Regions from separate parts of the Enterocloster citroniae genome, predicted to be linked through region 1. Evidence: a T-box and tRNA genes for the amino acid it is inferred to sense, from the RefSeq annotation. Region 1 holds a T-box; the other holds one or more tRNA genes.
What was found. A T-box is a leader RNA that pairs with one kind of tRNA and senses whether it is charged. The one in region 1 lies ahead of pheS (phenylalanine--tRNA ligase subunit alpha), so its partner is inferred to be a tRNA-Phe.
Positions count from the first base shown of each region.

Region 1 (15,146 bases):
GCCCGCTTAATATTCAAAACATTTTTTTAACATATTAATAAATAATATGTAATACTTTTGTAATATATGAGCAATAAACAAGGTTTTACCATAATTTCCACCTTATGTCAAGGAAATAAATGGAAATACGTGGTTTTTCGCAGGAATTATATCAAAGTTTCTTCAAAAATACAAAAAGTAAAGCCTCCGGACCGGATCCAGGAGGCTTGTAGTGCTTTTATAATATGTGTGTTATTGTTCAGGACGGCTCATTTGTAAAATTATTCTTCGATCAGAAATACTTCTGCGGTGTATGTACCCTTGGCAAGGGCTTCGGCATGAGAGCCGTAAAAGATATCAAGGATGTTGCCGTTTACAGAGGATCCCTTATCCTCAACCGTGTAGATGATCCCATCGATCTTTAATTTGGTACCCAGAGGAAATACATCCAGATCAGCGCTTACAGTATGGTTCGGTGTGGGAGTAGTGCCTGAATAGGTCAGTCCGTGTCCGCCGGAGCACTTTTCACAGTTACAGTATCCGGTGATGGAAAAACGGCCCATGGAAATCTCCTCCTGCTTAGGGGGATCCTCCTTTTTCCCGGCTCCGGGGCCCGCATCCACATATTCATCCTCTGAGGACTGGCTAACCTTGGCCTTATGCGAAACATGATCCTTTTTCGTGTCCGCGGCCTGGGTATTCTCCGTGTTCTCCGGAGTGTCATCCTCTGTTTCTTCTATAACAGTGACGTCTGTTCCCACGGGTTCATCTGCAAACGCAGGAAAAGCAGAACCCAGACACAGGAAAGCCATGGCGGCAGCCAGCAGGACCTTTCTTATATGGTGCATACAATTACCTCGCAGTCTTTATCCGTTGTTATGGTCTTATATGACATCTTAAATATGTATATCTATTATATTACAAAATTGTTAATTGTCAAGTTGAAATGATGAAACAAGTGTTACATAATCGTGAAAAGTGGGGAATAAAACGCATAAATTTGGAATATTTTTGGCAAAAGTGGGAGGTGAAATCAAATATATATGGGTTCCGGTGGGGGACGCATACAGGATATATGTGGTGGGGCGGGGGAACAAATAAATTATAATGAAAGAATTTAGAATTATCTCTTGACAAATCCTCTCAGAAGGAATATATTATGGAATGTAGATGTTAGCACTCTTTGAGACTGAGTGCTAATAATTCGGAAAGGAAGGTGAGCAGATGCCGGTTGATGCATTCCTGGACGACAGGAAGATAACCATATTAAAGGCGATTATCAAGACCTACCTGGAGACAGGGGAACCCGTTGGTTCCAGAACCATCTCCAAGTATTCGGACCTGAAATTAAGCTCTGCCACTATCCGCAATGAGATGTCAGACCTGGAGGATATGGGATACATTGTACAGCCCCATACATCCGCGGGCCGTATCCCTTCTGATAAGGGATACCGGTTCTATGTGGATCAGATCATGCAGGATAAGGAGAATGAGGTAACTGAGTTCAAGGACATGATGGTCCAGAAGGTTGATAAGCTGGAACTGGTCCTTAAGAAGATGGCTCAGGTCCTTGCCTCCAATACCAACTATGCGGCCATGATCAGCGGTCCCAGCTATCACAAGACAAAGCTTAAGTTCATCCAGCTTTCAAAGATGGAGAAAAACAAGCTGCTGGTGGTTGTGGTGGTGGAGGGAAACATCATTAAGAACACTATGGTGGATATCACCGAGGATCTGAGTGATGATGAAATCCTGAACCTGAACATCCTGTTGAACAGCAGTCTCAACGGACTGACAATTGAAGAGATTAATCTGGACATCATCAGCAAGCTGAAAGATGATGCAGGCATCCACAGCCAGGTAGTGGACCTGGTGCTGAACGAGGTGGCGGAAGCCATCCGGGCAGGGGAAGAGGATCTGCAGATATATACCAGTGGAGCGACCAACATTTTTAAGTATCCGGAGCTTTCGGAAGGCGACAAGGCCAGCCGTCTGATCGGTACTCTGGAGCACAAGGAAGTGCTCCAGGAATTCGTATCAGGGGTCAATGCGGAGTCAGAGAACAATTCAGACATCCAGGTCTATATTGGGGATGAGAGCCCGGTGCAGTCCATGAAGGACTGCAGTGTGGTGACTGCCAATTATGATCTGGGAGGAGGACTTAGGGGAACCATTGGTATCATTGGTCCCAAGCGGATGGATTATGAGAAGGTGCTGGGAACCCTGCGGAATCTAATGAACCAGCTGGATGCGGCATTTAAAAAAGATGAAAGGTGATAGGCTGTGAGTGAAGATATGAAGGATGAAGAGTTAAAAAAAGAAGCGGAAACAGCGGCGCAGGCAGAAGTGAACGGGGAAGACCAACAGGCTGCAGGTGAGGAATGCCAGGCCAAGGAAGCACAGGGCGGGGCGGAGGACACCCAGGAATCCCCGGAAGCACCCGAGGAAGGCGCGGGCAAGGAAGAAAAGAAGGGATTCTTTAAAAAGAAAAAAGATCCCAGAGATGAGAAGATAGAAGAACTTACGGACCGGGTGAAGCGCCAGATGGCTGAGTTTGAGAATTTCCGTAAGAGAACTGAGAAAGAAAAGTCCACCATGTATGAGATGGGCGCCAGGGACATCATTGAGCGGATGCTTCCCGTGATCGACAATTTTGAGCGAGGTTTAGCTACCATACCGGAGGAAGAAAAGGGAAGCCCCCTTGCCGAGGGTATGGAGAAGATATATAAGCAGTTCCGGAAGACATTGGAAGAAGCCGGCGTTAAGGCGATCGAAGCCGCGGGCCAGGAGTTTGACCCCAATTTCCACAACGCGGTCATGCATGTGGATGACGAAAACCTTGGGGAGAATGTGGTGGTTGAGGAATTGCAGAAGGGTTATCTGTACAGGGACAGTGTGGTAAGGCACAGTATGGTAAAGGTAGCCAACTAATATTGGCCATTAACTAAATTCATATAAAAATATCAGGAGGAAAAAACTATGAGCAAGATTATTGGTATTGACTTAGGTACAACAAATAGCTGCGTTGCTGTTATGGAAGGCGGAAAACCAACTGTTATTGCCAATGCAGAGGGAGTAAGGACCACACCGTCAGTGGTTGCATTTACTAAGACAGGAGAGAGGCTGATCGGTGAGCCGGCAAAGCGTCAGGCAGTTACCAATGCGGATAAGACCATCTCCTCCATTAAGCGCCACATGGGAACAGATTACAGGGTGGATATTGACGGCAAGAAGTACACGCCACAGGAAATCTCCGCTATGATCCTGCAGAAGCTGAAAGCAGACGCGGAAGCTTATCTGGGTGAGACCGTGACGGAGGCGGTTATCACTGTTCCTGCTTACTTTAATGACGCACAGCGCCAGGCCACCAAGGATGCGGGCAAGATTGCCGGCCTGGATGTAAAGCGTATCATCAACGAGCCCACAGCCGCGGCGCTGGCTTACGGCCTTGATAATGAAAAAGAGCAGAAGATCATGGTATACGACCTGGGCGGCGGTACATTTGATGTTTCCATCATCGAGATCGGCGATGGCGTGATCGAGGTTCTCTCCACCAACGGCGATACCCGTCTGGGCGGCGATGACTTTGATAATGCGATCACCAACTGGATGATCGCTGAGTTTAAGAAGGCGGAGGGCGTTGACCTTTCAGGGGATAAGATGGCCCTTCAGAGACTGAAGGAAGCTGCTGAGAAGGCAAAGAAGGAAGTGTCAACAGCTACCACCACCAACATCAACCTTCCGTTTATCACAGCTACCTCAGAGGGACCAAAGCATCTGGATATGAACCTGACCAGAGCTAAATTTGACGAACTGACACATGACCTTATTGAGCGCACAGCCATCCCGGTACAGAATGCTTTAAAGGATGCGGGCATTACGGCTTCCGAACTTGGCAAGGTGCTGCTGGTAGGCGGCTCCACCCGTATGATCGCTGCTCAGGAAAAGGTAAAACAGCTTACAGGCAAGGAACCCAGCAAATCATTGAACCCGGATGAGTGTGTTGCCATTGGTGCAGCGATCCAGGGCGGCAAGCTGGCAGGCGATGCCGGTGCAGGAGATATCCTTCTTCTGGATGTTACACCTCTTTCCCTGTCCATCGAGACCATGGGCGGCGTTGCCACCAGGCTAATCGAGCGCAATACCACCATCCCAACAAAGAAGAGCCAGATCTTCTCAACCGCTGCAGACAACCAGACTGCTGTGGATATCCACGTGGTACAGGGTGAGCGTCAGTTTGCAAGGGATAATAAGACGCTGGGACAGTTCCGTCTGGACGGGATCCCGCCTGCAAGAAGAGGAATCCCCCAGATCGAGGTTACCTTTGATATTGATGCCAACGGTATTGTAAATGTATCTGCTAAGGACCTTGGAACAGGAAAAGAGCAGCACATAACCATCACCTCAGGCTCCAACATGTCCGATGACGATATCGATAAGGCAGTGAAGGAAGCTGCCGAGTACGAGGCACAGGATAAGAAGCGCAAAGAGGCAATTGACGCCAGAAATGATGCTGATTCCATGGTGTTCCAGACCGAGAAGGCCCTGGAGGAAGTTGGCGACAAGATTTCTCCCAATGACAAGGCAGAGGTGGAAGCAGACCTTAATTCCCTGAAGGAAGCCATCAACCGCGCACCCGTGGAAGAGATGACGGATGCCCAGGTTGAGGACATCAAGTCAGGCAAAGAGAAGCTGATGAACAGCGCACAGAAGCTGTTTGCAAAGGTTTATGAGCAGGCCCAGGCAGCCGGAGCAGCCGGTGCAGGTCCTGACATGGGCGGCGCAGGCGCGTCCTCCGCACCAAACGATGATGTAGTGGATGCAGATTTTAAGGAAGTATAATGTAAGATAATTATAATGGGGATTAGGAGCCGGACATACGGTTCCTAACCCCTTTGTGGCTGATAAAGAGTGCGTTGAAAGCGGTTTGCAACAAGGCGGTTTCAGGGCGTTTTAATAGATTAAGAGGTAAACAACATGGCAGAGAGCAAGAGAGATTACTATGAAGTTCTGGGCGTTCCCAAGGATGCGGACGATGATGCACTGAAAAAAGCATACAGGAAACTTGCCAAGAAATACCATCCGGATGCCAATCCAGGCGACAAGGAGGCAGAGGCTAAGTTTAAGGAGGCTTCTGAGGCGTACAGCGTTCTCAGTGACCCCCAGAAACGTCAGCAGTACGACCAGTTCGGCCATGCTGCGTTTGACCAGGGCGGCGGAGGCGCCGGCGGCTTTGGCGGTTTCGGCGGCTTTGATTTTAACGGGGATATGGGAGATATCTTTGGGGATATTTTCGGGGATATCTTTGGCGGAGGCCGTTCTTCCAGGGCAAGAAGCGGGCCCATGCGGGGCGCTAACATAAAGACTTCCATCAGGATATCCTTTGAGGAAGCTGTTTTTGGCTGCGAAAAAGAGATAGAGATCAATTTCAAGGAGACATGTGCCAGCTGCCACGGAACCGGGGCAAAGGCGGGCACCTCTCCCCAGACATGTTCCAAGTGTAACGGAAAAGGTAAGATCATGTACACCCAGCAGTCCTTCTTCGGCCAGGTGCAGAATGTGCAGACCTGCCCGGACTGTAACGGGACCGGCCAAATCATCAAGGAAAAATGTCCGGACTGCTACGGCACAGGCTATAAGACCGTGCGCAAGAAATTTGCAGTGCCCATTCCGGCCGGTATTGACAACGGCCAGTGCGTGCGCCAGGCAGGCCGAGGCGAACCCGGCATCAATGGCGGAGAGCGCGGCGATCTTCTGGTGGAGGCGGTTGTCTCCCAGCATCCGATCTTTAAGCGTCAGGACACCAGCATTTATTCCACTGTACCCATTTCCTTTGCCCGCGCGGCCCTGGGAGGCCCGATCCGCATCAAGACCGTGGACGGAGAGGTGGAATATGAGGTGAGGCCGGGGACACAGACCGATACCAAGGTGCGCCTTAAGGGAAAAGGCGTTCCCTCCCTGCGCAGCCGCAATGTCCGCGGAGATCACTATGTGACCCTGGTGGTGCAGGTGCCGGAGCGTATGAACCAGGCGCAGAAGGAAGCCTTAAGGCGGTTTGATGATGCAATGAATGGAATCACTCCTTCGGAGGAAGAAAAGCCCAAGAAAAAAGGTATATTTAAGTAAATTTGGGTTTTGGATCAGCCGGAAACAAAGTTATATGCCGCGGTTAACCGGCGGCATATGCTTTGTTTCCGGCTGGTTTGATGTTTTGCGGCGCTATTTTAGCGGGCTGATTCTTTTTCCTTTTTAAAAAAGTGTCCTGGAAAATATTAAGAGAATCGCAAAGTATATAAGGGCTTCCTGGGCTATAATGTTAACATATCTGAAGAAAGGTATGAGCAGTATAATGGAAAAACGAATTTTGATCACCGGAGTCAACGGCTTTTTAGGCTCCCGGCTTTTTGAATATTTTAAAGAACAGGAGGGGTATGACGTACTGGGGGTAACCCACAGGGAACTGGAAGTCAGTGATTCCCTGGCAGTGACCGCCTTTATAAATGCCATCCGTCCGGATTACGTCCTCCACTGTGCAGGTGTCTCTGATACAGGGATATGTGAGGCGGAGCCGGAGCTTTCCGAGCAGATCAATGTAAGGGGAACCGCCAACATGGCCAAGGCCTGCAGGCAGTCCAATACAAAGATGATATTTATGAGTTCGGACCAGATCTATAATGCCTCCTGTTCCATGGAACCCAACAGGGAAGAGCGGGTGCAGAGGCCCTGCACCGTGTATGGACGGGATAAAAAGCGGGCTGAGGAAGCCATGTTTGCCTGTCTGAGTGACGCAGTGGCCCTGCGCCTTACATGGATGTATGATTATCCGGTCAGGGAGCGGACAGGCGGCACCGGACTTTTGGGAAATCTTGTAAGCGCCCTTGAGGAGAACCGCAGGATGAAGCTGCCGGTTTACGATTACAGGGGCATTACTTATGTATGGAATGCGGTGCGCAGCATGACCCGGGCCCTGATGCTCCCGGGTGGGATCTATAATTTCGGCAGTGAAAACACCATGAATACCTATGACACGGCAGTTTTGTTTTTACAGGCCCTCACAGGCAGGGAGGATGTGTCTGCCTGGGCAGAGCCGGACAGGGAACGCTTTGCTGCCTCGCCGCGCAATCTTACCATTGACATCAGCCGGGTCAACAGCCATGGGATCGGGTTTGAGGACACGGCAGCCGGGATCAGGACCTGTCTGTCCGATTATAGGGGCAGATGACGCTTGGGCATGGATCTTTATACACCGGCAATGACACAAGATGAAAGGACGGGAAACCAATGAGCAAACAGAAATTCTCCCCCCAGGCAGTAAAGATACTGGCGGTCACCATTGTGTGCATGGCCATTATGTTGGGCGTGTCAGCTGTCAACAAGGCCAGGGGAGGAGAGCGCCTGGTCCGGGAATATACAGTTACCCAGGGCCTCCCAAGGCATGTGAAGTATGAAAACATGCCCTCGGATGAAGCCCAGCTGGCGGCGGCCTGGTATTTCAAATATATGGGTCTGGCCCAGTTTGACATGTGCCCAAGGCTGTTTCCCCAGGACCAGCCGGACAGCCTTAATTTTGAACAGAACCGTCAGGATTATGAGGAAGGCCGCTATATCAGGGAATATATCGTACACAGCTTTGAGACCCTGCCAACCGTGGAATACGGGGACCGGAAGACGTACTATGATGAGAAAGCCCGGAGCTGCGGATACAAGGAATACCAGGTGGTGCGCGTGCATTTTTCACAGAAATGGTCTGACAAGGCTCTTGAAAGAGCGCCCCAGTGGGGGGACGGTGAGTTTACCAGGGATTTTGCAGTGGGAAAAGAGACAGGACTTAAGAGCAAATGGAAGATATTTGAACTGGGAATGATGTAATATGTGTTAAAGCAAAAAGGAGGAGCAGCACGCTCTCCCGACACCGGCTGGAGAGTTGGATGTCAGGAAAGCTTGCTGCTCCTTAAGCGTTCATAATAGAAGATATACTGCTGCATTACACCGGCACACCCCTGGTATTGTCCAAAGCAATCCGTTACAATGCAATCCAACAGTCTGCCTTTGGGAGTGCGGCGGTATTTCCGTTGGTCATAATACTGGCTCATGAGAATTTTTTCAATCCAGGTATCCACGGGAAATGCGCTGATATGGTGGAGTCCAAACAGACAGACGCAGTTGGCCACCTTTTTCCCGATCCCGTAAAATCCGGTCAGGTACTCCATGGCCTCCTCATATCCCATCTGCGCCAGCCCTTTTAGGTCTAAGGCGCCTGAAACCGCGTCCTGGCACAGCCTGTGTATGTATTTTGCACGGTATCCCAGCTTTAATGCCTGAAGCTCCTCCAGGGTGGCCCTGGATAATTCCCGGGGCGTAGGAAAGGCATGTACTGTTTCCATGTCCCCGCAGCCCGGATCCCCTTCAAGGGCCTTTCCGTAGGCGGCGCTCAGCGCTTCCACCAGCTCCCTGATCTTAGGGATCGTCTTTTGCTGGGAGATAACAAAGGTGATGATCATTTCCCAGGGATCCTGGCGCAGGATCCGTATCCCCCTTCCCGCCGCGGCCGCGGCCGCAAGATAGGAGTCCTCCGGCGCCACCGAGTCAATGACGGCCTGATAATCCGTGTCCACATCAAAATAAGTCAGCCAAAACCCCATGTCCTCCTCACCGCAGTCAAAGGAGAGTTCCAATCCCCTTTGCCAGATCCTCAGAACCCTTCCCCGGCTGATGATCCTGTAACCGCAGTCCCCATGTCCGGTCAGGGTCCCGGCCGCCAGGGGAGTCATCCGGAAACACTGTCCGGATTCAGCAATCTGCCTTAGGTCAAGGCAGGGTATCACACAACTGGTCATAATCCATCCCGCTTTCTAATCAAGTTTTTCCATATGGTATAGTGTAAACGCAAAGAGGCATTTCGTCAAATGAGATTTCCTGCCATCTCACAAAGGATGAAAAAACACTTGACATTTCCGGACAACCTGGCTAGAATGTACATTAGATTTAGAAGTTATGAAAAGGCAGTGAAAGTGTATAGTAGACATTTATCTTCCATCAGAGAGGGACGGCCACCGGCTGAAAGCCTGCCCGGGTTCAGATAAACAGTTGAAATTCCCACTGGAGCCGCATGGATGAAAGGATGATCCTATTCCCGTAGTCCGTGACGCTGGCACACGTTACGTGCATTTGAGTGTCTGCATTCAGGACCGTCAGGTCTTTGCAGGAACCAGGGTGGTACCGCGGGCTTATCGTCCCGTCCCTTCTTCATGAAGGGACGGGACTTTTTTGTATCACAGGGAATTCCACTGGAATTCCCTGTGATACAAAAAGCGCTCCGCAAAGACCGCACTGCGGCGGAAGGGAAGAAGCCGGTTGTATGAACAAAGAACAAAAAAGGAGAAGCCATGAAAGAGCAGTTAGAGAAAATCAAAGAAGAAGCCTTGAAAAAAATTGAAGCTTCCGATGCGCTGGAAAAACTGAATGACATCCGTGTGTCTTATCTGGGTAAAAAGGGAGAACTGACCAACCTTTTAAAAAGCATGAAGGATGTTGCACCTGAGGAACGTCCAAAGGTGGGACAGATGGTAAACGATGCCAGAGCCGTCATTGAGGGCAAGCTGGAGGAGACAAAGAATGTCCTGGCCAGAAAAGCCAGGGAGGAGCAGCTGAAAAAGGAAGTCATTGACGTAACCCTTCCTGCAAACAAAAACAGCGTGGGGCACAGCCACCCCAATACCATTGCCCTGGAAGAGGTGGAGCGCATCTTTGTGGGAATGGGATATGAAGTGGTAGAGGGACCTGAGGTGGAGTACGACAGGTATAACTTTGAAAAACTGAACATCCCCAAGGGACACCCGGCCAGGGATGAGCAGGATACATTTTATATAAATGACACCATTCTCCTGAGAAGCCAGACTTCTCCGGTACAGGTCCGTACCATGGAAAAGGGGCATCTGCCCATCCGTATGATCGCGCCTGGCAGGGTATTCCGCTCCGATGAGGTGGATGCCACCCATTCCCCTTCCTTTCATCAGATCGAGGGACTGGTCATTGACAAGAATATTACCTTTGCGGATTTAAAGGGAACCCTGGCCGAGTTTGCCAGGGAACTGTTCGGACCTGAGACAAAGGTTAAATTCCGCCCCCATCATTTCCCGTTCACGGAGCCAAGCGCCGAGGTGGATGTGACCTGCTTTAAGTGCGGCGGCAAGGGCTGCCGGTTCTGCAAGGGCTCCGGCTGGATCGAGATCCTGGGCTGCGGCATGGTTCACCCTCATGTGCTGGAGATGTGTGATATCGACCCGGATGAGTACTCCGGCTTTGCCTTTGGCGTTGGCCTTGAGCGAATTGCTCTGCTTAAGTATGAGATTGACGACATGCGCCTTCTGTATGAGAACGATATCCGTTTCCTGAAGCAGTTCTGATAAGGGCTGTTGAGGCAAGAAGACCAGTACTGTATAGACTGTATAGCGTGAGTTTAGTGAATAATAAAGGAGAACCGATATGAATACAGCATTATCATGGATTAAAGCATATGTGCCGGACCTGGATGTGACTGCTCAAGAGTACACCGATGCCATGACGTTGACAGGGACAAAGGTGGAGGGCTTTACCTGTCTGGATAAAAACCTGGAGAAGATCGTGGTGGGAGAGATCCTCTCAGTGGAGCGCCACCCGGATGCCGACAAGCTGGTGGTGTGCCAGGTCAATGTGGGCCAGGCCGGGCCGGTACAGATCGTCACAGGAGCCCCCAATATCACTCTGGATTCCGTTGGGGAAAAGGTGCCTGTGGTCTTGGACGGAGGACGTGTGGCGGGAGGCCATGACGGAGGCCCCCTTCCCGAGGAAGGGATCAAGATCAAAAAGGGCAAGTTAAGAGGCGTGGAGTCCTGGGGTATGATGTGTTCCGTGGAGGAGCTGGGAGCTGAGCGGGAGATGTACCCGGACGCCCCGGAGAGCGGCATCTATATCCTTCCAAAGGACAGCGAACCGGGCAGTGACGCCCTGGTGATTCTGGGTATGCGGGATGTGGTGTTTGAATATGAGATCACCTCCAACCGTGTGGACTGCTACAGCGTGCAGGGGATCGCACGGGAGGCGGCGGCAACCTTCAGAAAGCCCTTCATCCCTCCGGTGGTCACTGCCACAGGCAATGGGGAGGATATCAACGACTATCTGAAAGTGCGGGTGGAGAATACACAGCTTTGTCCGCGTTACTGCGCAAGGATGGTAAAGAATATAAAGCTTGCCCCCTCTCCCAGGTGGATGCAGCGCCGTCTGGCAGCCAGCGGGATCCGTCCCATCAACAACATTGTGGATATAACCAATTATGTGATGGAAGAGTACGGACAGCCCATGCACGCCTTTGATTACGACCAGCTGGCAGGACATGAGATCATTGTAAAATGCGCAAAGGATGGAGATGTGTTCCAGACCCTGGACGGTCAGGAGAGAAAGCTGGACTCCACCATCCTGATGATCAATGACGGGGAAAAGGAAGTGGGAATTGCCGGTATCATGGGCGGTGAGAACTCCAAGATCACGGATGATGTAAAGACCATGGTATTTGAGTCAGCCTGCTTTAACGGCACCAATATCCGCCTTTCCGCTAAAAAGGTGGGACTGCGCACCGATGCATCAGGCAAGTATGAAAAGGGACTGGATCCCAACACGGCTGAGGAGGCTGTAAACCGCGCGTGCCAGCTGATCGAGGAGCTGGGAGCAGGAGAGGTTGTGGGAGGTATCATTGACATTTACCCGGTTAAAAAGGTGGAAAAGAGAATACCTTTTAACGCTGATAAGATCAACAAGCTCCTGGGCACCGATCTGCCGGAAGAGACCATGCTGGGGTATTTTAAAACCATTGAATTAAAATATGACCCTGAGACAAGGGAGGTGATCGCTCCTACCTGGCGTCAGGACCTGGAGCGCATGGCGGACCTGGCTGAGGAAGTGGCCAGATTTTACGGCTATGACAAGATCCCAACAACCCTTCCATCAGGGGAGGCAACCACGGGAAAACTTTCCTATAAGCTGCGCATTGAGGAGATAGCCAGGGAAATCGCCCAGTTCTGCGGATTTTCACAGGGAATGACCTATTCCTTTGAAAGCCCCAGGGTATTTGACAAAATGCTGATACCGGCAGACAGCCGTCTGCGCATGACCGTGAACATTTCCAATCCCCTGGGAGAGGATTTCAGCGTGATGCGCACCAGTTCCCTGAACGGAATGCTCACCTCCCTGTCAACCAACTATAACCGCCGGAACAAGGACGTGCGCCTGTACGAGCTGGCTAATGTATACCGTCCAAAGGCAGTTCCCCTTACGGAGCTTCCTGATGAGCGCATGCAGTTTACCCTGGGTATGTACGGGGACGGGGATTTCTTTACCATGAAGGGCGTTGTGGAGGAGTTTTTTGAAAAGGCAGGAATGCATAAAAAACCCCATTACGACCCAAATGGAGACCATCCTTACCTTCATCCGGGAAGAAAGGCCGACATTGTATATGACGGAAGGGTTGTGGGCTTTTTAGGCGAGGTCCACCCGGATGTGGCCGACAACTACAAAATCGGGGACAGGGCGTATATTGCAGTGATCGACATGCCGTCCATCATGGAGTTCACCACATTTGACAGGAAATATTCAGGAATTGCCAGATTCCCTGCCGTAACCCGCGACATCAGCATGGTGGTTCCAAAGGATATCCTTGTGGGACAGATTGAGGATGTGATCGAACAGAGGGGAGGAAAATTCCTGGAAAGCTATAAGCTGTTTGATGTGTATGAGGGTGCCCAGGTGCTGTCCGGGCATAAGTCCGTGGCATATTCCATCACCTTCAGGGCAAAGGACCATACCCTGGAGGATAAGGAAGTAACTGCGATCATGAATAAAATACTCAATGGGCTGGGAGATCTTGGAATCGAACTGAGAGCTTAGCCTGTACAACTTGTATGGTAAACGGTGCAAGGACTGCCGCGGCGCATGGGAGCATGCTGTCCGCGGCAGTCCGTTTATGGGGCGCGGACAAGCCGGGGCGGATTGAAAATGAGGCGGAGTTGCCGGTCAGCCGGGCCCAAAGGGCAGCAGGAACTGCGGCCGTCCGGCAGCATAGGGCGCGATGTCGTATTCCTGGAAGTACAGGACCAGGCCGTCCGTTGTCAGGTAATAGTTTTCCTCCTTAAATGTTTTCCTTATAAGGGCGGCATAATCCTCAAAAAAGGCGCCTGGTTCCGTGCGCAGATGTTCTGTGATCCGTTGTTCGATATAGTTTTGTATGTTATCAGCATAATGGGGATCCGACTGGAAAAATTCTCCCAGCTGCATCTGCCTGCCATTTGAAAAATTCCAGGTATCGGAGGTGCGGACAGTGGAACCGTGGGCTCCGCCCATAAATGTATACTGGTCAAAGTACAGACTGGTGATACAGCCGTAGTTAAGGGGGACCGTGTAGGCGATGTTGAACTCGTAGGTGTGGAAGGGAGGGATGTTGTCCTCGATATACCGGGCATCTTCTGCGGCCTGGGGGTAGAGCACGGTGCGGCAGTACTGCTCCTTTTCCTTTGCAACGGATGCGTAATGTGCGTTGGCTGTCTGCGCAGCGGTCTGGCTGCAGGTGGAGAGAAAGGTGGGGAATTCAATGGTATATTTTAAGACCGGTATATCGCGGCTGTAAAACGTATGTTCCAGGGAATGGTGGATGATGGTCTGCATGGGGGCTCCACTGTAAGGTTTGCATTATTATATGTGGGTTTTGGGGGAAATGTCCCGGGGAACGGAGGAAGGCTTTCAGGCAAACATCCTTTGTGCTTGTAAAACTTTGGAATATTCAGTATAATCAAATTATGCATGGGGCGGACATTGGCGGAGGAATCAGGGATATGAGTAAATATGAGCAAATGATAAGCGGAATACGGTCGGAATATGGAGCCCATTTTCTCATGGACTTTATGCCGGCCGGTTTTTTTCGATGCTCAATGGATGCAGTGAGAAAAGTGGACATGGCAAACCGGACGATGCTGGATCTTTTTGGATGCAGGGACACGGCCGAGTTTGAGGACCTTACAGGGGGGACGCTGGAGGGGATGATCCTTGACAAGGATTATGAGCATGCGATCATGGAATCACGGAATCAGTTGTGCCAGGGAAAGGATATCCTTAAGACAGAGTTCCGCATTGTGAGAAAGGACAAAAGCACCCGGTGGGTGGACTGCAGAGGCCGTATCATTGAGGGGGAGAAGGGACAGAGATGGGTTTACACCATTATGCTGGATGACACGGAGGACAAGAAGCAGATCCATACCTACAGGGAAAAGTCCAGGCGGGATTCCCTTACCGGCCTGCTGAACAGGGAGGCGTCCAAAGAACAGATAACCCAGTATCTGGAAGCTGTTGGGACAGAGGGCACCGCGGCCCTGATGATCATAGACATAGATAATTTTAAAGATATCAATGATACAAAGGGGCATCTTTTTGGGGATAGTGTTCTGACGGAAGTGGCCAAGTGCATCAGCGGTGTTTCGAGGAGAAGTGATGTGGTGAGCCGGATCGGCGGCGATGAATTCCTGGTGTTTTTGATCGGGGTCAGCGGACAGGAGGAGGTCATGGCCTATGGCGGCAGGATCATGGAAGGCCTGGCCGGCATCTCCGCCCCGGCGGCGGAATCCTTCCGCCTCAAATGCTGCATCGGTGTGGCCATGTATCCGGAGCATGCAACGGAATTTGACCAGCTCTTTGCCAAGGCGGACATTGCGCTTTATTCGGGAAAGAAAAGCGGGAAGGGGAAATGTGTCTTTTATCAGTCCTCACTGCCCTCCGTGGATGCTGCCAGGTGGGAGTCCTTTTCCGCCCGGGTCCCAAGGATTGATTCCGAGGACGAGCGGATCTACAGCGGGGACAGGATCATCCACTATGTATTTAAGGCCCTGTATGAATCAGGGAATACCAGGGAAGCGATCGACTCCATACTTAAGATCGTGGGAATTCAGTTTAATGTAAGCCGCGTTTATATATTTGAGGACAGCCCGGACGGGCGGCTTATGAGCAATACTTTTGAATGGTGCAATCAGGGGATCAGCCCCCAGATCGACAACCTGCAGAATATGTCCTATGAGACGGATGCCCCCGGTTACCGGGACAATTTTGATGAGAACGGCGTCTTTTTGTGCATGGATGTGGATGTGCTCCCT
Region 1 is NZ_JBEPLZ010000003.1:259,086-274,231, forward strand. It holds gene ABID13_RS05215 (3D domain-containing protein) at 261-827, opposite strand; gene hrcA (heat-inducible transcriptional repressor HrcA) at 1,204-2,256, shown strand; gene grpE (nucleotide exchange factor GrpE) at 2,275-2,910, shown strand; gene dnaK (molecular chaperone DnaK) at 2,959-4,821, shown strand; gene dnaJ (molecular chaperone DnaJ) at 4,957-6,105, shown strand; gene ABID13_RS05240 (SDR family oxidoreductase) at 6,329-7,201, shown strand; gene ABID13_RS05245 (hypothetical protein) at 7,261-7,848, shown strand; gene ABID13_RS05250 (DNA-3-methyladenine glycosylase family protein) at 7,911-8,816, opposite strand; T-box leader at 8,976-9,225, shown strand; gene pheS (phenylalanine--tRNA ligase subunit alpha) at 9,366-10,385, shown strand; gene pheT (phenylalanine--tRNA ligase subunit beta) at 10,465-12,897, shown strand; gene ABID13_RS05265 (DUF3298 and DUF4163 domain-containing protein) at 13,024-13,671, opposite strand; gene ABID13_RS05270 (diguanylate cyclase domain-containing protein) at 13,839-15,146, shown strand, end outside.

Region 2 (15,146 bases), on a different contig from region 1:
ATGATGAACGAGCAGATGTTCAGGGCACAGTATCCCCAGTATTTTAAATGATCAAAACAAGTAAGGGTACCCTTGTATGATGAGGGTAAATATAAGACAACCCCCTGAAGTCCGGATATGGACTTTAGGGGGTTTTGTATTTAGATTTTTGCCAGGTTCTGCAATGCCTGGTCCTGGATCATCACCTCATAGTGTTCCTTAAAGTAAGCCTCACTGGCGCCTTCGCTGGGAAGCTTTGCGGCGTATTCCGCCAGAATATTGCAGACTCTGGAAAAGTCCAGATCCGTGCAGTCCTGACGCTTGATGATCAGATAATACTGCCGCGTGCCGGGCTTTTTGTAGAGGCTGTTAACACCGGTATAGATACCTTCCACTGCCCTGGATGCCTCGCTGATGCGGTCCAGGCTGTCAAAACGGAAAATGCGGCGGCTGCTGACAGCGCCCGTACCCTTTTTGGCAGTTTTGCCGCCCTGTGAGGCGGAATCCGCTTTGCTCTGCGCTTCCTCAACCGTATCCGGCTCCAAATAGTCCAGGGAATCCTCTGCGCCCTCCAGAAATTCATTGGCCAGCTGTGACAACAGAGAATCCTGGTTCTCCTCCGTAAATGGGGAAAACTTGGCAAAGCGGGTGTCCAGCTCTTCCGGGTCTTCAATTTTCGTGATGACCAGCATAATGCTTTCGCTGGATAAGGGAATGGCTTCCACCATCAGTGGAATGTCCTCTGCCTCAAAGCCCACTTCATTGGATGCCTTCTGGATCATCTCACGGAACAGCTTCCTGGCTTTCTCCGTGCCATAGGCCAGTTCCACAAGATTAATGTTGCGCACGCTTAAGTCAAAGCTGGTTAATGTACATCGGATCTGGTTGTCATTAATTCGTTCTATCTTCATAGGATCACTTCCTGTTCTATATCAACTGTGGTTTGTCTATCTGCAATTAGGGCAGAAGATAGACTTCTACACTTTAAATATACTACATTACATAGGAAAATATCAATTACTCATTGAAAAATTTAAGAAAAATTTTTGGAAATGAAGATAGAAGATATAACGACCATAGACGAGTGACAGAAAATAGTATAAAATTTATGTAAGAGATGGACTTGTGACAAAGGAGGGAAGCACAGAGGAGAAGATTTTATTTGGTAAATACCGCCTGCTGCACAAGCTGGGGACAGGGCGGACCGGAACGGTCTGGCTGGCGCTCCATCTGGGTCTGGAGGAGTACAGGGCGATCAAGTGCGTGCCCAGGACGTGTGCGGACTATGAGACATTCCGCAGGGAGGCGCTGATCCTAAAGGAACTGCAGCATCCGGGAATTCCCATGATTTATGACCTGGAAGAAGATCCTGAATATTTTTATTTAATCGAGGAGTATTTACAGGGATACTCTCTTTACACCCTGATCAAGTGTCAGGGCACTCTTAAGCAGGCAGATGCGGTCCGTTACGGAATGCAGATCTGCGGGCTTGTGGAATACATGCACTCTGCGTGTAAACAACCCATACTATATTTAGATTTACAACCACATAATTTGATTATCTGTAACGGCACGGTAAAACTAATCGATTTTGACCATGCTGCAAGCTGCCTGGATGCAAACCAGGAGGAGCAGCGTTACGGTACGGTGGGATGCGCTGCTCCCGAACAATATACATCTGACGGGATATTAGATCAAAGGACTGATGTCTATGCCATTGGTGCAGTCCTCCGTTTTATGCTGACCGGAACCCTGAAGCAGGGAGTATTTGCACCCCAAATAGTTACAGAACCGTTACAAAGTATAATTGAAAAATGTATGGAGCCTAATATGGACAGGCGGTATGAAAGCGCTAAGGAACTGAATTCAGTCCTGCGCCGCCTGTGTATCAGGGAATTGACCGTTAACAACGATCACAGGGCAGGTCCATCTCTTATTATAAACCTGGCGGGCGTGAGACCCGGAGCGGGTATCACCCATCTGTCATTGGGGCTGCTGCATTTTCTGACAATACAGGGCTATGAAGTACTGTACGAAGAGCATAACCGGTCCCAGGCAGTGCGGACATTGGCCCGGCAGGTGAATGCACGGCCGGACAGGCGGGGGATTTATTCAGTGAACGGCTGTTTTATGAAGCCATGGTACGGTCCGGCGGTCCGTTTGGAGGAGCCCCTTGATTTTTCTGTAGTGCTGAGGGACTATGGGACAGATTGGAAGATCCTTTTGGAGGAATCCGCCCGGGATCATGTCCTTGTCACGGCGGTCACAGACAGTGCCTGGGAAGCATGTTATATACAAAGGGCTGTCTCGGCACTGATGGACCAGCAGGACCTTTATAAGGGCAAAAAGGCGGTTTTTATATTCCGCCATGCAGGACAGGGGTATTCGGGGAGAAGGTTTCACATCCGGGATTGGAACGGTCTGCTCAAACAGTCTTTGTTATACAGATCACCGGAATATAGGGATCCTTTCAGCCGGGACAGGAGTACCCAGCTGTTTTTCAGATCCTTATGGGACGGCATATCCGGCGAAGCCGGAACGGAGCGGAGCAAAAGGGGCTGGTTAAAGGGATGGGACACTGCAAAAGGGGCCGTTTTAAGGGCGGCCGGAACCCTGAGGCCAGATGCAGGATCATCGGGATCATCGGAGCGGGAAGGGGAACGGGGGTAACCCACCTCAGTGTGCTGGCAGCTAATTATCTGTCCAGCTCCCTGCAGCGCAGGACTGCAGTCATTGAGTGGAACGATCATGGAAGCTTTTTCCAGATAAAAGCCACGTTCAGGGACAGCTTGGAAAAAAGGGCGGGTTCTGCGGATTACGGATACAAAATTTTCGGGGTTGCATATTATATGCAGGGAGACCCGCGTGTACTGGCCCGCTGTATGGACGGTTCCTATGATGACATTGTCATTGACTTTGGTGAAATGAGGGCCTCCATCAGGGCGGAATGGCTCAGATGCACGGTAAAGATCATAACAGCATCCCTGAGTGAGTGGAAGCTGAAGGCATTTATGGAACTTTTGACAGAGGAAGATGAACGCAGAACGGGATGGATATATACGGCTGCGTTTGGCAGTGAGGACATCAGAAGAGAAATTGAAAGGCAGTTTCATATTCTTTTGAAGAGAGTACCTCTTTCAGTGGATGCATTTTCAGTGGACTACAGGGTGATGGAGTGGTTTGGGGGAATTTTGTGAATGAGAAAGCAGAGGCGGCGTTTTGCCAAAAACGGAGATATGTCACGGATACTTCCTTGAGGGGCAGAAGCTGGCTTATGCAGTTTTAGGAGGGTTTACTTTATGGCGAGAAGTATTGAATACGCTGACCATAAGAAGCACCAGAGGACTTATCTGGACGGACTGAAACGATATAAAAACAAAGGGGTCCGCATTATAATTGACGGGGAAGAATGCCCGGAGTCAGATTGGGAACGCATATTTGAAATGGGGGAAGACGGCGGATTCTATATGGGAGACTATGTGGGCGCTGAACAGGGATGCCTTAGGGAGATCCGGTTTGACAAGGTATACCTTTGCGACCCTCCTAAAAAGAAAAGGAAAGAGTAGGAAAAATTAGCTTAATAAAAGGGAGTTTTTATGGGCGTGCTGCCGGAAGTACCATTCCAGCCTGTGCAGCCAAAGCAGGCAGTGCGCCCGTGATGCTCCTGAGATAAACACGCCCCGGCATACTCTGGGGCGTGGCCTGGTAAATGACCATAAATTGTAAGCAATTAAATGTCCCAATCCTATTGTTTTGTGGTAGAATAAAAACAATCATAGGATACTGGAGGACAGGATGAGCAGAAGAAAAAAAGGTCACGGCTGCGGGATTACAGTGTTGGTCCTGCTGCTGCTTTTTATACTGGCAGGCGGGGCCGCCGGATGGATTTATGTTAAGAAATACATGCCAAGCAGTGAACTGTCTGATAAGGCCAAGGTATTTGGTATTAAAAGCGGGCAGGTGGCATTGCTTTTAGATAATGAACTGCAGGAAGAAAAGGGAATTTACGAGGACGGTCAGGTATACCTGCCGGTGGATTGGGTGAACCAGCACCTGAACCAGCGTTTTTACTGGGACGAGGGAGAAAAGCTGCTGGTTTATACGCTGCCGGAGTCCATTGTATATGCGGATGAAAGTACACAGGGGGAAAAGGGACCTCTGTTTAAGGTGACGGACCAGGGGATGTATTTATCCCTGGGACTGGTGGTAAATTATACGGATATCCGTACCCAGTCCTTTGCCACAAGCCAGATCAAGCGGGTGTTTATCGATACCATATGGGAGCCCTATGACACTGCTGTCATAAAGAAGACAGGGCGGGTCCGGGAAAAGGGCGGGGTTAAAAGCCCGATCCTCACAGAACTGTCCCAGGGAGAGTCCGTGGATGTTCTGGAGCCCATGGAAAAATGGTCCAGAGTGAGGACCGGAGACGGTTATATTGGCTATATTGAGAACAGAAAACTGGAGGCGGGAGAGCAGGTGATGCCTGAGAGCCTGTTTGAAGCCCCTGTATATACCAGCATTTCCATGGATGAAAAGGTCCGGTTGGGATTCCATCAGGTGACACGCCAGGAGGCTAACAGCACACTGGAAAGCTACGCGGGTGTCACAAAGGACATGAATGTGATCGTCCCCACCTGGTTTAATGTGGTATCCAGCGATGGGACCTATAATTCCCTGGCAAGTAAGGAATATGTAGAGAAGGCACATGACATGGGGCTTAAAGTATGGGCCATGGTGGAGAATGTGAGTACGGAGGAAAGTGTAAAAAACCTTAATACCAAGACTCTTATGTCCTCAACCAGCACAAGAAAGAAACTGATCGCCAATCTCATGCAGGAAGCTGAAACATATGGCTTTGACGGTTTTAATCTGGACTTTGAAAGCCTGAAGGCAGAGGCCGGTCCCCATTACGTGCAGTTTATCAGGGAACTGTCCGTGTCCTGCCGCCAGAAGGGGCTGGTACTGTCTGTGGATAATTATGTTCCATCCTCCTACACTGCTTTTTACAACAGGCGTGAGCAGGGAATCGTGGCGGATTATGTGATTGTGATGGGATATGATGAACACTATGCCGGCGGGGAGGCAGGAACTGTTTCCTCCATTTCCTATGTAAAGGACGGAATAGAGAACACGCTAAAGGAAGTTCCAAAGGAAAAGGTGATCAATGCTGTTCCCTTTTATACCAGGGTATGGACGGTGAATGACGGAAAGACCACATCCAAGGCCTATGGCATCAAGGATGCGCAGCAGTGGGTCAAGGACAACAATGTGGAATTGACCTGGGATGACAGCCTGGGACAATATTATGGAAGCGCGGTGAACAGCAGCGGTGAACAGCTGATATGGATGGAGGAGAATGAATCCATGAAGCTTAAGATCGACTTGATCAGGGAATATGACCTGGCAGGAGTGGCCTGCTGGAAGCTGGGATTTGAGACACCGGAAATATGGGACATTGTGTCCACGGTAAAATAGACGTAAAACCGGGGGATGGATATGAGAAGTAAGAAGTGGATGATCGGAATTGCCATGGCAGCCGGCATAAGCGCTGCAGCAGCCGGATGCGGCAGGGAGGCGGCAGTGGAGGAAAGCGCACGGCCCTCGGTGAGCCGGACAGAGGAACCCTCATCTGAGGAACAGACACAAAAGCCCACCTCCCCTCAGCCCTCTGAGATAGAGCCATTTCCAGGCGCTGAGAAGGAGACAAAGGCGGAACCGTTAAAAGGCGGAAAACGAATCGTGGTGATGACTGATATCCACTATCTGGCTCAGTCCCTGACCGATCAGGGGGATATGTTCCGGTCTATGGTGGAGCATGGGGACGGCAAGCTTACCAATTATGTGTGGGAGATCACAGATGCAGCGTTTGAGGAAATCCAGCTGCTGAATCCCGATGTGCTGATCATAAGCGGGGATCTGACGCTCCAAGGGGAAAAGAAGAGCCATGAGGAGCTGGCGGAAAAGCTGGAACAGGTGGAGAATGCCGGTATTACCGTGGTGGTCATTCCGGGAAACCATGATATTAATAATCCCAGTGCGGCCGTGTACTCTGGTTCGGACCGTTTTCCGGCAGAGCCCACTACACCGAATGATTTTGTAAGGATATATGACGAATACGGCTACGCGGAAGCGAACAGCCGGGATCCTAATTCACTGAGTTACACTTATGACCTGGGGCCTGCCATGCGCCTGCTGATGCTGGACACCTGCCAGTATGAGCCGCGCAACCGGGTGGGCGGTATGATAAAAACAGAAACCTATGAGTGGATAGACCGACAACTGGAGGATGCCCGGGATGACGGGGTGATATTGCTTCCTGTGGCACATCATAACCTGCTGGAGGAAAGTAAGGTGTATGTGGATGACTGCACTATTGAGCACAGTGAGGAACTGATCCAAAAGCTGGAGGGTGAGAATATCCCTCTGTTCCTCAGCGGGCACCTTCACGTACAGCATTATATGCAGAATAATGACATTGGGATCTATGAGATCGTCACCAGCTCCATGAGCACCCCGCCCTGTCAGTACGGGGTGCTGGAATACATGGAGGATGAATCATTTTCCTACCATACAAACCAGGTCAATATTGAGAAGTGGGCCAGGAAGCACAGGAGTACGGATGAAAATCTGCTGAATTTTAATACATACTGTCCTCCTACTCTGAACCGGATCTTCTATAATCAGGCATATGATGCCATGAAGGATTCGGCGGAGGAGGAGACGGGAAGCGTCTATGTCAAGCTGACAGAACCTGAGAAGCAGCAGATGTCCAAAGTCTATGCGGATATCAATGCGGCCTGCTATGCGGGCAAGGCATATGAAGTGGCGGGGCGGACTGTAAAGGAACCAGGATATAAGATGTGGCAGGAATATTGTTATCCCAGCATCCTTTATGAGTATCTGGAATACATTGTGGAGGATGCCGTGAAGGATTATAACAGCCTGGCAGTGGAATAAAACAGGTCTTTTTCTTGTGGATGGGTGAATATACTGGATTAAAGGTTATCAGGGAGCACCCATTGATGAAGCAATCAGCATGGCAGACTGTGATGGGGATCCTGCTGCTTGGAATCGTGGCCCTTATATCGTGGCAGGCCGGGACACTGGTGTCGGTGCAGAACCATAAGGCGGATGCAGACAAGGCGAAGCCGGTGGTGGTCATAGATGCAGGACACGGAGGGAACGATCCTGGCAAGGTGGGAATCAACGGACAGCTGGAAAAAGACATTAACTTAAAGATTGTACAGCGCCTTAAGGAGTATCTGGAGGCAGCCGATGTAAAGGTGGTGCTGACCAGGGATTCGGATCAGGGGCTTTACAACTCCGGCGACAGCCATAAGAAGATGGCGGATATGCGCAGGCGCTGCGAAGTGATTGATGAGGCAAATCCTGACCTGGTGGTGAGCATCCATCAGAACAGTTATCATGAGGAGTATGTGTCCGGCGGCCAGGTCTTTTACTATAAAACCTCAGAAAAAGGAAAATATCTGGCGGAACTTCTACAAAAAAGGTTTGATTATGTGCTGGGAGAAGCCAACAAACGATTGGCCAAGGCCAATGATAATTATTATCTTCTTCTTCACGTAAAGGCGCCCATTGTCATAGTGGAGTGCGGTTTCCTCAGCAACAGCAAGGAAGCGGCCCGCCTGGAAGAGGAGGATTACCAGGACAGGATGGCCTGGACCATCCACATGGGAATCCTTCAGTACCTGAACACGGTGGGGAACCAGACCGCCAAGCAGTAAGGCCAGCGCCAAAACGGAATAAGACAGGAAGCTGTTCGTCATATGAGAATCCCGGATTCTCATTTGACGAACATTTTTTATAGGCACAGCAGGGCCGTACACAGGGGGATGTAAATAAAAGCAATGCCTTGCTATTATGTGCCCAGCCACATATAATGAAAACAGGATGAGCGCAAAAGGACCAACGTGTTGGTAGGTTTAAAATGGAGGAGATATGGATCAGGATACGGGAAGCAAGATAAGTGGAAGTAAGATAACCGGAAGTAAGGTAACAGAAGAAGAGACATGCCTGTGCCCGGATGTAAAGGAGTCACTGGTAGGTGCGGAAGGAGCCATCCATCTGGTTCCCATGAACCATGTGGGCGGATATGATGTACGGCCGGGCTTTTATGATATTTACGGAGCCACGGCAATTCCCGGGGGTGTGAATTTTACCATCCATTCCCACGCTGCCACCGGGGTGGAGCTTTTGTTATTCAGGCGGACCGAGGATGAGCCGTATGCCGTGCTGCCATTTCCGGAGCATTACAGAATCGGCAATGTCTACTCCATGATCGTATTCAAGCTGGACATTGGGGAGTTTGAGTACGCTTATCGGGTGGCTGGACCCTGGGAGCCGGAAAAGGGGCTGATCTTTGACCCATCCAAATACCTGCTGGACCCATATGCAAAAGCAGTAACCGGACAGAGCCTTTGGGGTCAGCCTTCAACTCTGGGCCAGCGTTACAAGGCCCGGGTGGTAAAGGATGACTTTGACTGGGGTGATAACCCCCAGCCGCTGATCCCCATGCAGGATCTGATCATATACGAGCTTCATGTGAGGGGGTATACAAAGCATGGGTCATCAGGCGTAAGATTTCCGGGTACATTTGAGGGGCTTAAGGAGAAAATCCCCTATCTGGTGGAATTGGGGGTCAATGCAGTGGAGCTGATGCCCATATTTGAGTTTGATGAAATGTTGGATTACAGGGAGATTAATGGGGAAAAATTGTACAATTACTGGGGATACAATACGGTCAGCTTCTTTTCACCCAATACCAGCTATACTGCCAGCAAGGAGTATAACCGGGAGGGAAATGAACTGAAGCGTCTGATCCACCTGCTTAATACCCATGGAATCGAGGTGTATCTGGACGTGGTGTTTAACCATACCGCGGAGGGAAATGAGAACGGACCTTATTTTTCATTTAAGGGGTTTGACAATAACATTTATTATATGCTTACACCGGAAGGGTTTTATTATAATTTCAGCGGGTGCGGCAACACTCTCAACTGCAACCATCCCATTGTACAACAGCTGATCGTCAGCTGCCTGCGCTATTGGGTAACAGCCTACCGGGTGGATGGATTCCGATTTGACCTGGCTTCCATTCTGGGACGCAATGAGGACGGCTCGCCCATGGATAAGCCTCCCCTTCTCCAACAGCTGGCCTTTGACCCCATACTGGGAAATGTCAAGCTGATAGCTGAGGCATGGGATGCAGGCGGCCTGTATCAGGTGGGAAATTTTCCTTCCTGGAACCGGTGGGCGGAGTGGAACGGGCGTTATAGGGATGACATGCGGCGGTATCTGAAGGGGGACGAGGGGATGGCCCAGGCAGCGGCCCTGCGCATAGCCGGATCCGGTGATATATATGAACCCTCTGTCCGGGAGAATGCTTCCGTCAATTTTATTACCTGCCATGACGGGTTCACACTGTACGATCTATATTCCTATAATGAAAAGCACAATGAGAGCAACGGATGGGACAACACGGATGGAAGCAATGACAATCACAGCTGGAACTGCGGGACGGAAGGGGAGACCAAGAATGAGGCGGTAAATGCCCTGCGCCGGCGGATGATACGCAATGCCTGCGCGGTCCTGATGTGCAGCAGGGGGATACCCATGTTTCTGGCAGGAGATGAATTTGGAAATACCCAGTTTGGCAACAACAATCCTTACTGCCATGACGATGAGGTGTCCTGGCTGGATTGGAGCCTGCTGGATAAGAACTGGGACATATTCCGGTTTTTCCAGTTTATGATTCATTTCAGGAAGGAGCATCCGGTTCTGCGGTCCAATATAAGCGATGGGTTTGGCGGGCTTCCCGATATCAGTTTTCACGGTACAAGTCCATGGATTAAGGAGTTTTCCAGCTATGACAGATATATTGGTGTGATGATGGCGGGACAGATTGAGGGGAAGGCGCCGGAGGCTGTCTATATCGCCAGCAATGCGTATTGGGAACAGCTGGATGTGGTGCTTCCTGAGCTTCCGGAGAGCATGGCGTGGTCACTGGAGGTCAGTACCTGGGAGAATGACAGCAGGGAAGGAAAGCCTGTGGAAAGCTCTTTTGTGATACCTCCCAGGACCGTGATGGTATTTTGCGGGAAAATATAAGAAAAACTCCACATAAAACTTGATGGGGGAAGAATAAATGGTTGAAAAAAGCGGCTTTACCAGAGATAATCCTTAAGACAAAGAACGCCCCGGTTTGCGGCATATTTGGTCCCGGTTCAGTCAGCGTAGACCACTACGCTGACTGAACCGGGGCCCGCTACGCTGGCTGCACCGGGACCAAAATTTCCCGTAAAGTGTGACGCACATCTGGCGAATAGTATCTGACGAACAGCATTTTACAAACACGTTCTAGTACTTTTCTGTCCGGGGGTATGAAGCCGGTTTCATAGGGGTTATACTGTACATAAAAAACAGCGGACCCTCTCTTCAAAGGCTTCCGCTGTAAATAAAAAAAGCGCGAGACGGGATTCGAACCCGCGACCCTCGCCTTGGCAAGGCGATACTCCACCACTGAGCCACTCGCGCATTATAACAGATATTTGATTAAAAAGCAGGTGATGGGAATCGAACCCACGTATCTAGCTTGGAAGGCTAGTGTTCTACCATTGAACTACACCTGCAATCTGCTGAATGCTTCTCAGCAGTGCCCAGAGCCGGAATCGAACCAGCGACACGAGGATTTTCAGTCCTCTGCTCTACCAACTGAGCTATCTGGGCATCGGTCTGCATAAAAACGCTGTAATTGCGTTGTTTCATCATGCCGACAACGCTAATATTTTACCTAGTTTTTGCTCAGTTGTCAAGAGATTTTTGAATTATTTTTATGAGTATTGAACGATTATTCAATTAATATTTTTTTCAGTCCTAATTTACACGTATTCCTTCCTGCCGCTGGCATCTGCAATTTCTTCCTCTTCCCGGTATTTTGCAACGGTCCTGCGTGAGATGGTAATGCCGCGCTCGCCCAGCTTTTCCCCCAGCAGGCGGTCACTGTAGGGCTTTTTTTTGTCCTCGGCATCTATGATCTCCCGAAGGGCCCGTTTGATATCCGCGGCAGTAACTGCCTGGGAGGACTGGGAGCCGGAAGCATTTTCCTGGACCGAAACCTGGCGGGAGAAGAAAAAGTTCATGGGATACACGCCCCAGGAACACTGTAGGTACTTTTTGCTTACAGCCCGGCTGACGGTGGACTCGTGGATATCCAGCTCCTGGGCAATGTCTGCCAGCTTCAGGGGAGCCAGGTGGGAGGGGCCGTAGGTGAAAAATCCTTCCTGGTGTTCCAGCAGGGCTTTGGACACCTGCATCAGGGTCTTGCCTCTCTGGGCCACGCACTGTTTCACCCATTCCGCCTGACGGATCTTGTTGCTCAGGTATTCCTTCAGCTCCGGGGAATCGGGGTTGCGGTTCATCTGACTGTAGTAACTGTTAACTTCTATATTAGGATACATGGATTCATTGAGAAGGATATCAAAGTGTTCCTTAAACTTTACAATGGTCACGTCCGGTATGATATACCTGAGTTTTTCCCTGCTGCTAAAGGAGACCCCGGGCTTGGGATTCAGGGATTTGATGATCTGGCAGTATCCGGCTGCCTCAGCAGGGGACAGGCGCAGTTTGCGTGCAATGGCGGGAATCTGGTTTTTTGCCACCATTTCCAGACAGTTATCAATAATGGCGGCCAGAATGGGAGTGAGCATCTCCCTTCGCTCCAGCTGAAGAGTAAGACACTCTTCCAGGTTCCTGGCGCACACCCCTGCGGGATCCAGTTCCTGTAAGGAGTACAGAAGCTTTTCTACCAGTGCGGCATCGGCCTTAAAATATGCGGCGATATCATCCGTGCTTTCGCTGAGATATCCTTTGTTATCCAGGGATTCCAGCATAAACTTTATGATCTCGGTCTCCTGTTGGGAAAAATCCTCTGTGACCAGCTGTGACCAGAGGTAATCCTGGAGTGTCTCACCGTCATCCGTGTTGATATTCCAGTTGCTCTTGAAATCGTAGTCATCATCATTATTCTGTCTCTGATAAAGATAGTAGTTTTCCTCATTGAAGGAGTTAAGCCACTGCTGTTCCTCGATGGACTCCCTCTGCTGGGTTTCGGCAGGAGGTTCCACAATATCGATTACGGGATTTTCCAGTGCCAGATCATTAATATATGTATTCAGCTCCTGGGATGTCATCTGAAGAATTTCTGCCGACTGTATCATACGCTGAGACAGTGCCTGAGTCTGTTTCACCTGCAGTTTTAAATCCATAGTACTTCCTTCTTTCATCATCAGTCCAATGTTTTTTTGCCCATACAATTATAACACAGAAGGCCGGCAAGTACAATCAGGGACTTGGACGGATTCCCCATTTGATTTCTTGCTTTTGATTCCCTGCTTAACGTCTCGGTCTTGTGGGAAAGGGGGTGGGCGTGGTATAATGTCCACTGAGGGTAGGCAATGAGCAGTGAGATAGAATATACTCCCAAAACCAATCCAGGAGGACCCGTTTCATATGCTGTTTAGCTCCATGATATTTTTATGGCTGTTTCTGCCGTTTGTCCTGATCGTAAATCTGATACTTCCCCACAGGATCAGTAACTGGTTCCTCATGGCAGCCAGTTTTATTTTCTATGCCTGGGGGGAGCAGGAATACATATGGCTGCTGCTGGTGTCGCTGCTGGTGAATTTTTACGGCGCCCATATCCTGGGATGCGTTGGCAGTCCCGCTCAGTCCCTGGGCTGCTTATCCCAGAGCCATGTATCCCAGCGCCATGTATTCCAGAACATCCGCCCGTTCTTTTTTGCCCTGCTCCTTGCAGTTAACCTGGGGTTCTTGGGATATTTCAAATATTTTGACTTTTTTACAGGGCTTTTGGGAAGGCTGGCAGGCCGTGAACTCATGGCGCCCAGGAACCTGCTGCTGCCCATCGGCATATCTTTTTACACATTCCAAATGATATCCTATATCGTTGATGTATACAGGGGCGACATTGAGCCGGAGAAAAAACTGTCCCATTTGGCGCTTTACATTTCTTTTTTTCCGAAAATGATCCAGGGCCCCATTGTGCGGTATCGGGGTTTTGGCGCATGCATAGAGACGCGTCATGTCACGCCGGAGACATTTGCCTACGGCGCCAGACGCTTTATCTACGGGCTGGCTAAAAAGCTGATCCTTGCCAATCAGTTCGGCAGTATCGTGGACAAGGTGTTGTCGAGCCCCATGGAGCAGATCAGCGGCGGTCTGGGCTGGTATATAGGGGTTCTCTACACCCTGCAGATTTATTATGATTTTTCAGGCTATTCAGATATGGCTGTGGGCATAGGGAAAATGCTGGGCTTTTATATTCCGGAAAATTTCAATTATCCATACCTTGCAAGGAATGTGGGGGAGTTCTGGCGCCGGTGGCACATTTCCCTGTCCTCCTGGTTTAAGGACTATCTCTATATACCCCTGGGAGGAAGCCGAAGGGGAAGGGCACGCACCTGTGTGAACCTGATGGCAGTGTTTCTCTGTACGGGATTCTGGCATGGGGCCGGCCTGTCCTTTCTTGCATGGGGGATCTATTATGGATGCCTGCAGATATTGGAACGCCTGTTTTTAAAAAAGTTCCTGGACCGGTTTCCGGGATTCTTTTCTTCTGTGATAAGCTATATTTATATGTTCTTTGTCACTGTGGTTGGATGGACCATGTTCCGTGCGGATTCTCTGACCAGGGGCATGACCCTTTTGCGTCAGATGTTTTTCTTAAAGCCCGGGATATATGACCTGTCCATGTTTGTCACCCATAAGACAACGGTATGTATGATGGTCGGTTTTCTGATCTGCGGCCCGGTGCAGAAAATGCTGCCCGGACTGGCCCGGCATATGCTGGATGAAGACAGCGTTTCCCTGACGGAAAGCATGGGGCTTATCCTGCTGTTTGCCTATAGTATGGCCGTGGCTGTGGGAAGTACATATAATCCGTTTATATACTTCAGATTCTAGGAAGGGGGCGCCGGATGAATAAACGTACAAAAGCATACATATTTGCAGCCATGTTCATGGGGATGATGGTGCTGCCCCGGCTTTTGTTCATTCCCCTGAAGGACTATGTTGACACGGAGAATTATGAAAACAGGGTCTACCAGGAAAAGCCTGTTCTTAGGGTCCGTGGAATAAAGACGTATCCGGGGTTGTATGACGCCTATTTTAATGACCACCTGGCTTTTAAGAATCCGCTGGTGGCATTTGTAAAGCTGGCGGATATCCGCGTATTCGGGGAGGTATCCTCAGATGCCGTACTGATGGGACAGGACGATTGGATGTTCTATAAGCTTAAGAACGAGAATGAGGACAGCCTGGCTGATTATCAGGGAACAAACCGGTATCCGGAAGAGAAGCTGGAGTGTTTTGCCCGGCTTTTGGAACAGGCGGACCATCATCTTGCCTCCAGGGACATAAAACTTATATTGTATATTGTGCCAAACAAAGAGCAGGTGTATAGTGAGTATATGCCTTCCAGCATAAAGGTTGTAAATGAGGAGTCCAAGGCGGACAGGCTGTTTGAATATCTGCGGGATCATACGGATGCGGACGTGTACTATCCTCTGGAGGAGTTTAAGAGGGCAAAGGATGACTGGTGTCAGATATACCGCAAGTATGATACTCATTGGAATGATATGGGGGCATTTCTGGCATCCCAGATGGTGATCAGAGATATTGACAATGAGAAATTCGGCCCTGAGTCCTATATGGAGTACCCCATTGAGAACAAGGGATCCTTTAGCGGGGATCTGGCCGTTATGCTGAACCTGCAGAACTATTATGATGACGATCCGTTTCTGAAGGTGGGAGGATACCGGGACGATATAACCATTTCCATGGATTATGAAAATGAAAGGGGCACCGTGACCCACTATTCATCAGATGTTCAGGATGACACCAGGAAAATATTGATCTGCCGTGATTCCTTCGGCGTCCATATGGCAGAATATTTTGCAAAGAATTACCCGGATGTGACCTTGCTGGATTACCGCACCGAGGATTGCGGGGCGGCAGTGATGGACCGGAAACCGGATGTGGTGGTGATAGAGGCCGCGGAACGGTATACGGATTATATGTTTGGGCTGCTGGACCAGCTGGCCGGTATATAGTGGGATCAGAGCAAA
Region 2 is NZ_JBEPLZ010000006.1:38,383-53,528, reverse strand. It holds gene ABID13_RS09635 (GntR family transcriptional regulator) at 1-51, shown strand, start outside; gene ABID13_RS09630 (adaptor protein MecA) at 141-890, opposite strand; gene ABID13_RS09625 (serine/threonine protein kinase) at 1,105-2,649, shown strand; gene ABID13_RS09620 (hypothetical protein) at 2,550-3,176, shown strand; gene ABID13_RS09615 (hypothetical protein) at 3,279-3,545, shown strand; gene ABID13_RS09610 (glycosyl hydrolase family 18 protein) at 3,775-5,457, shown strand; gene ABID13_RS09605 (metallophosphoesterase) at 5,479-6,939, shown strand; gene ABID13_RS09600 (N-acetylmuramoyl-L-alanine amidase) at 7,005-7,727, shown strand; gene glgX (glycogen debranching protein GlgX) at 8,077-10,110, shown strand; tRNA gene ABID13_RS09590 (tRNA-Gly) at 10,465-10,536, opposite strand; tRNA gene ABID13_RS09585 (tRNA-Gly) at 10,561-10,631, opposite strand; tRNA gene ABID13_RS09580 (tRNA-Phe) at 10,656-10,728, opposite strand; gene rpoN (RNA polymerase factor sigma-54) at 10,881-12,266, opposite strand; gene ABID13_RS09570 (MBOAT family O-acyltransferase) at 12,511-13,983, shown strand; gene ABID13_RS09565 (alginate O-acetyltransferase AlgX-related protein) at 13,998-15,131, shown strand.
Region 2: it has a tRNA-Phe gene. The T-box ahead of pheS (phenylalanine--tRNA ligase subunit alpha) is inferred to sense a tRNA for this amino acid. The anticodon was not compared.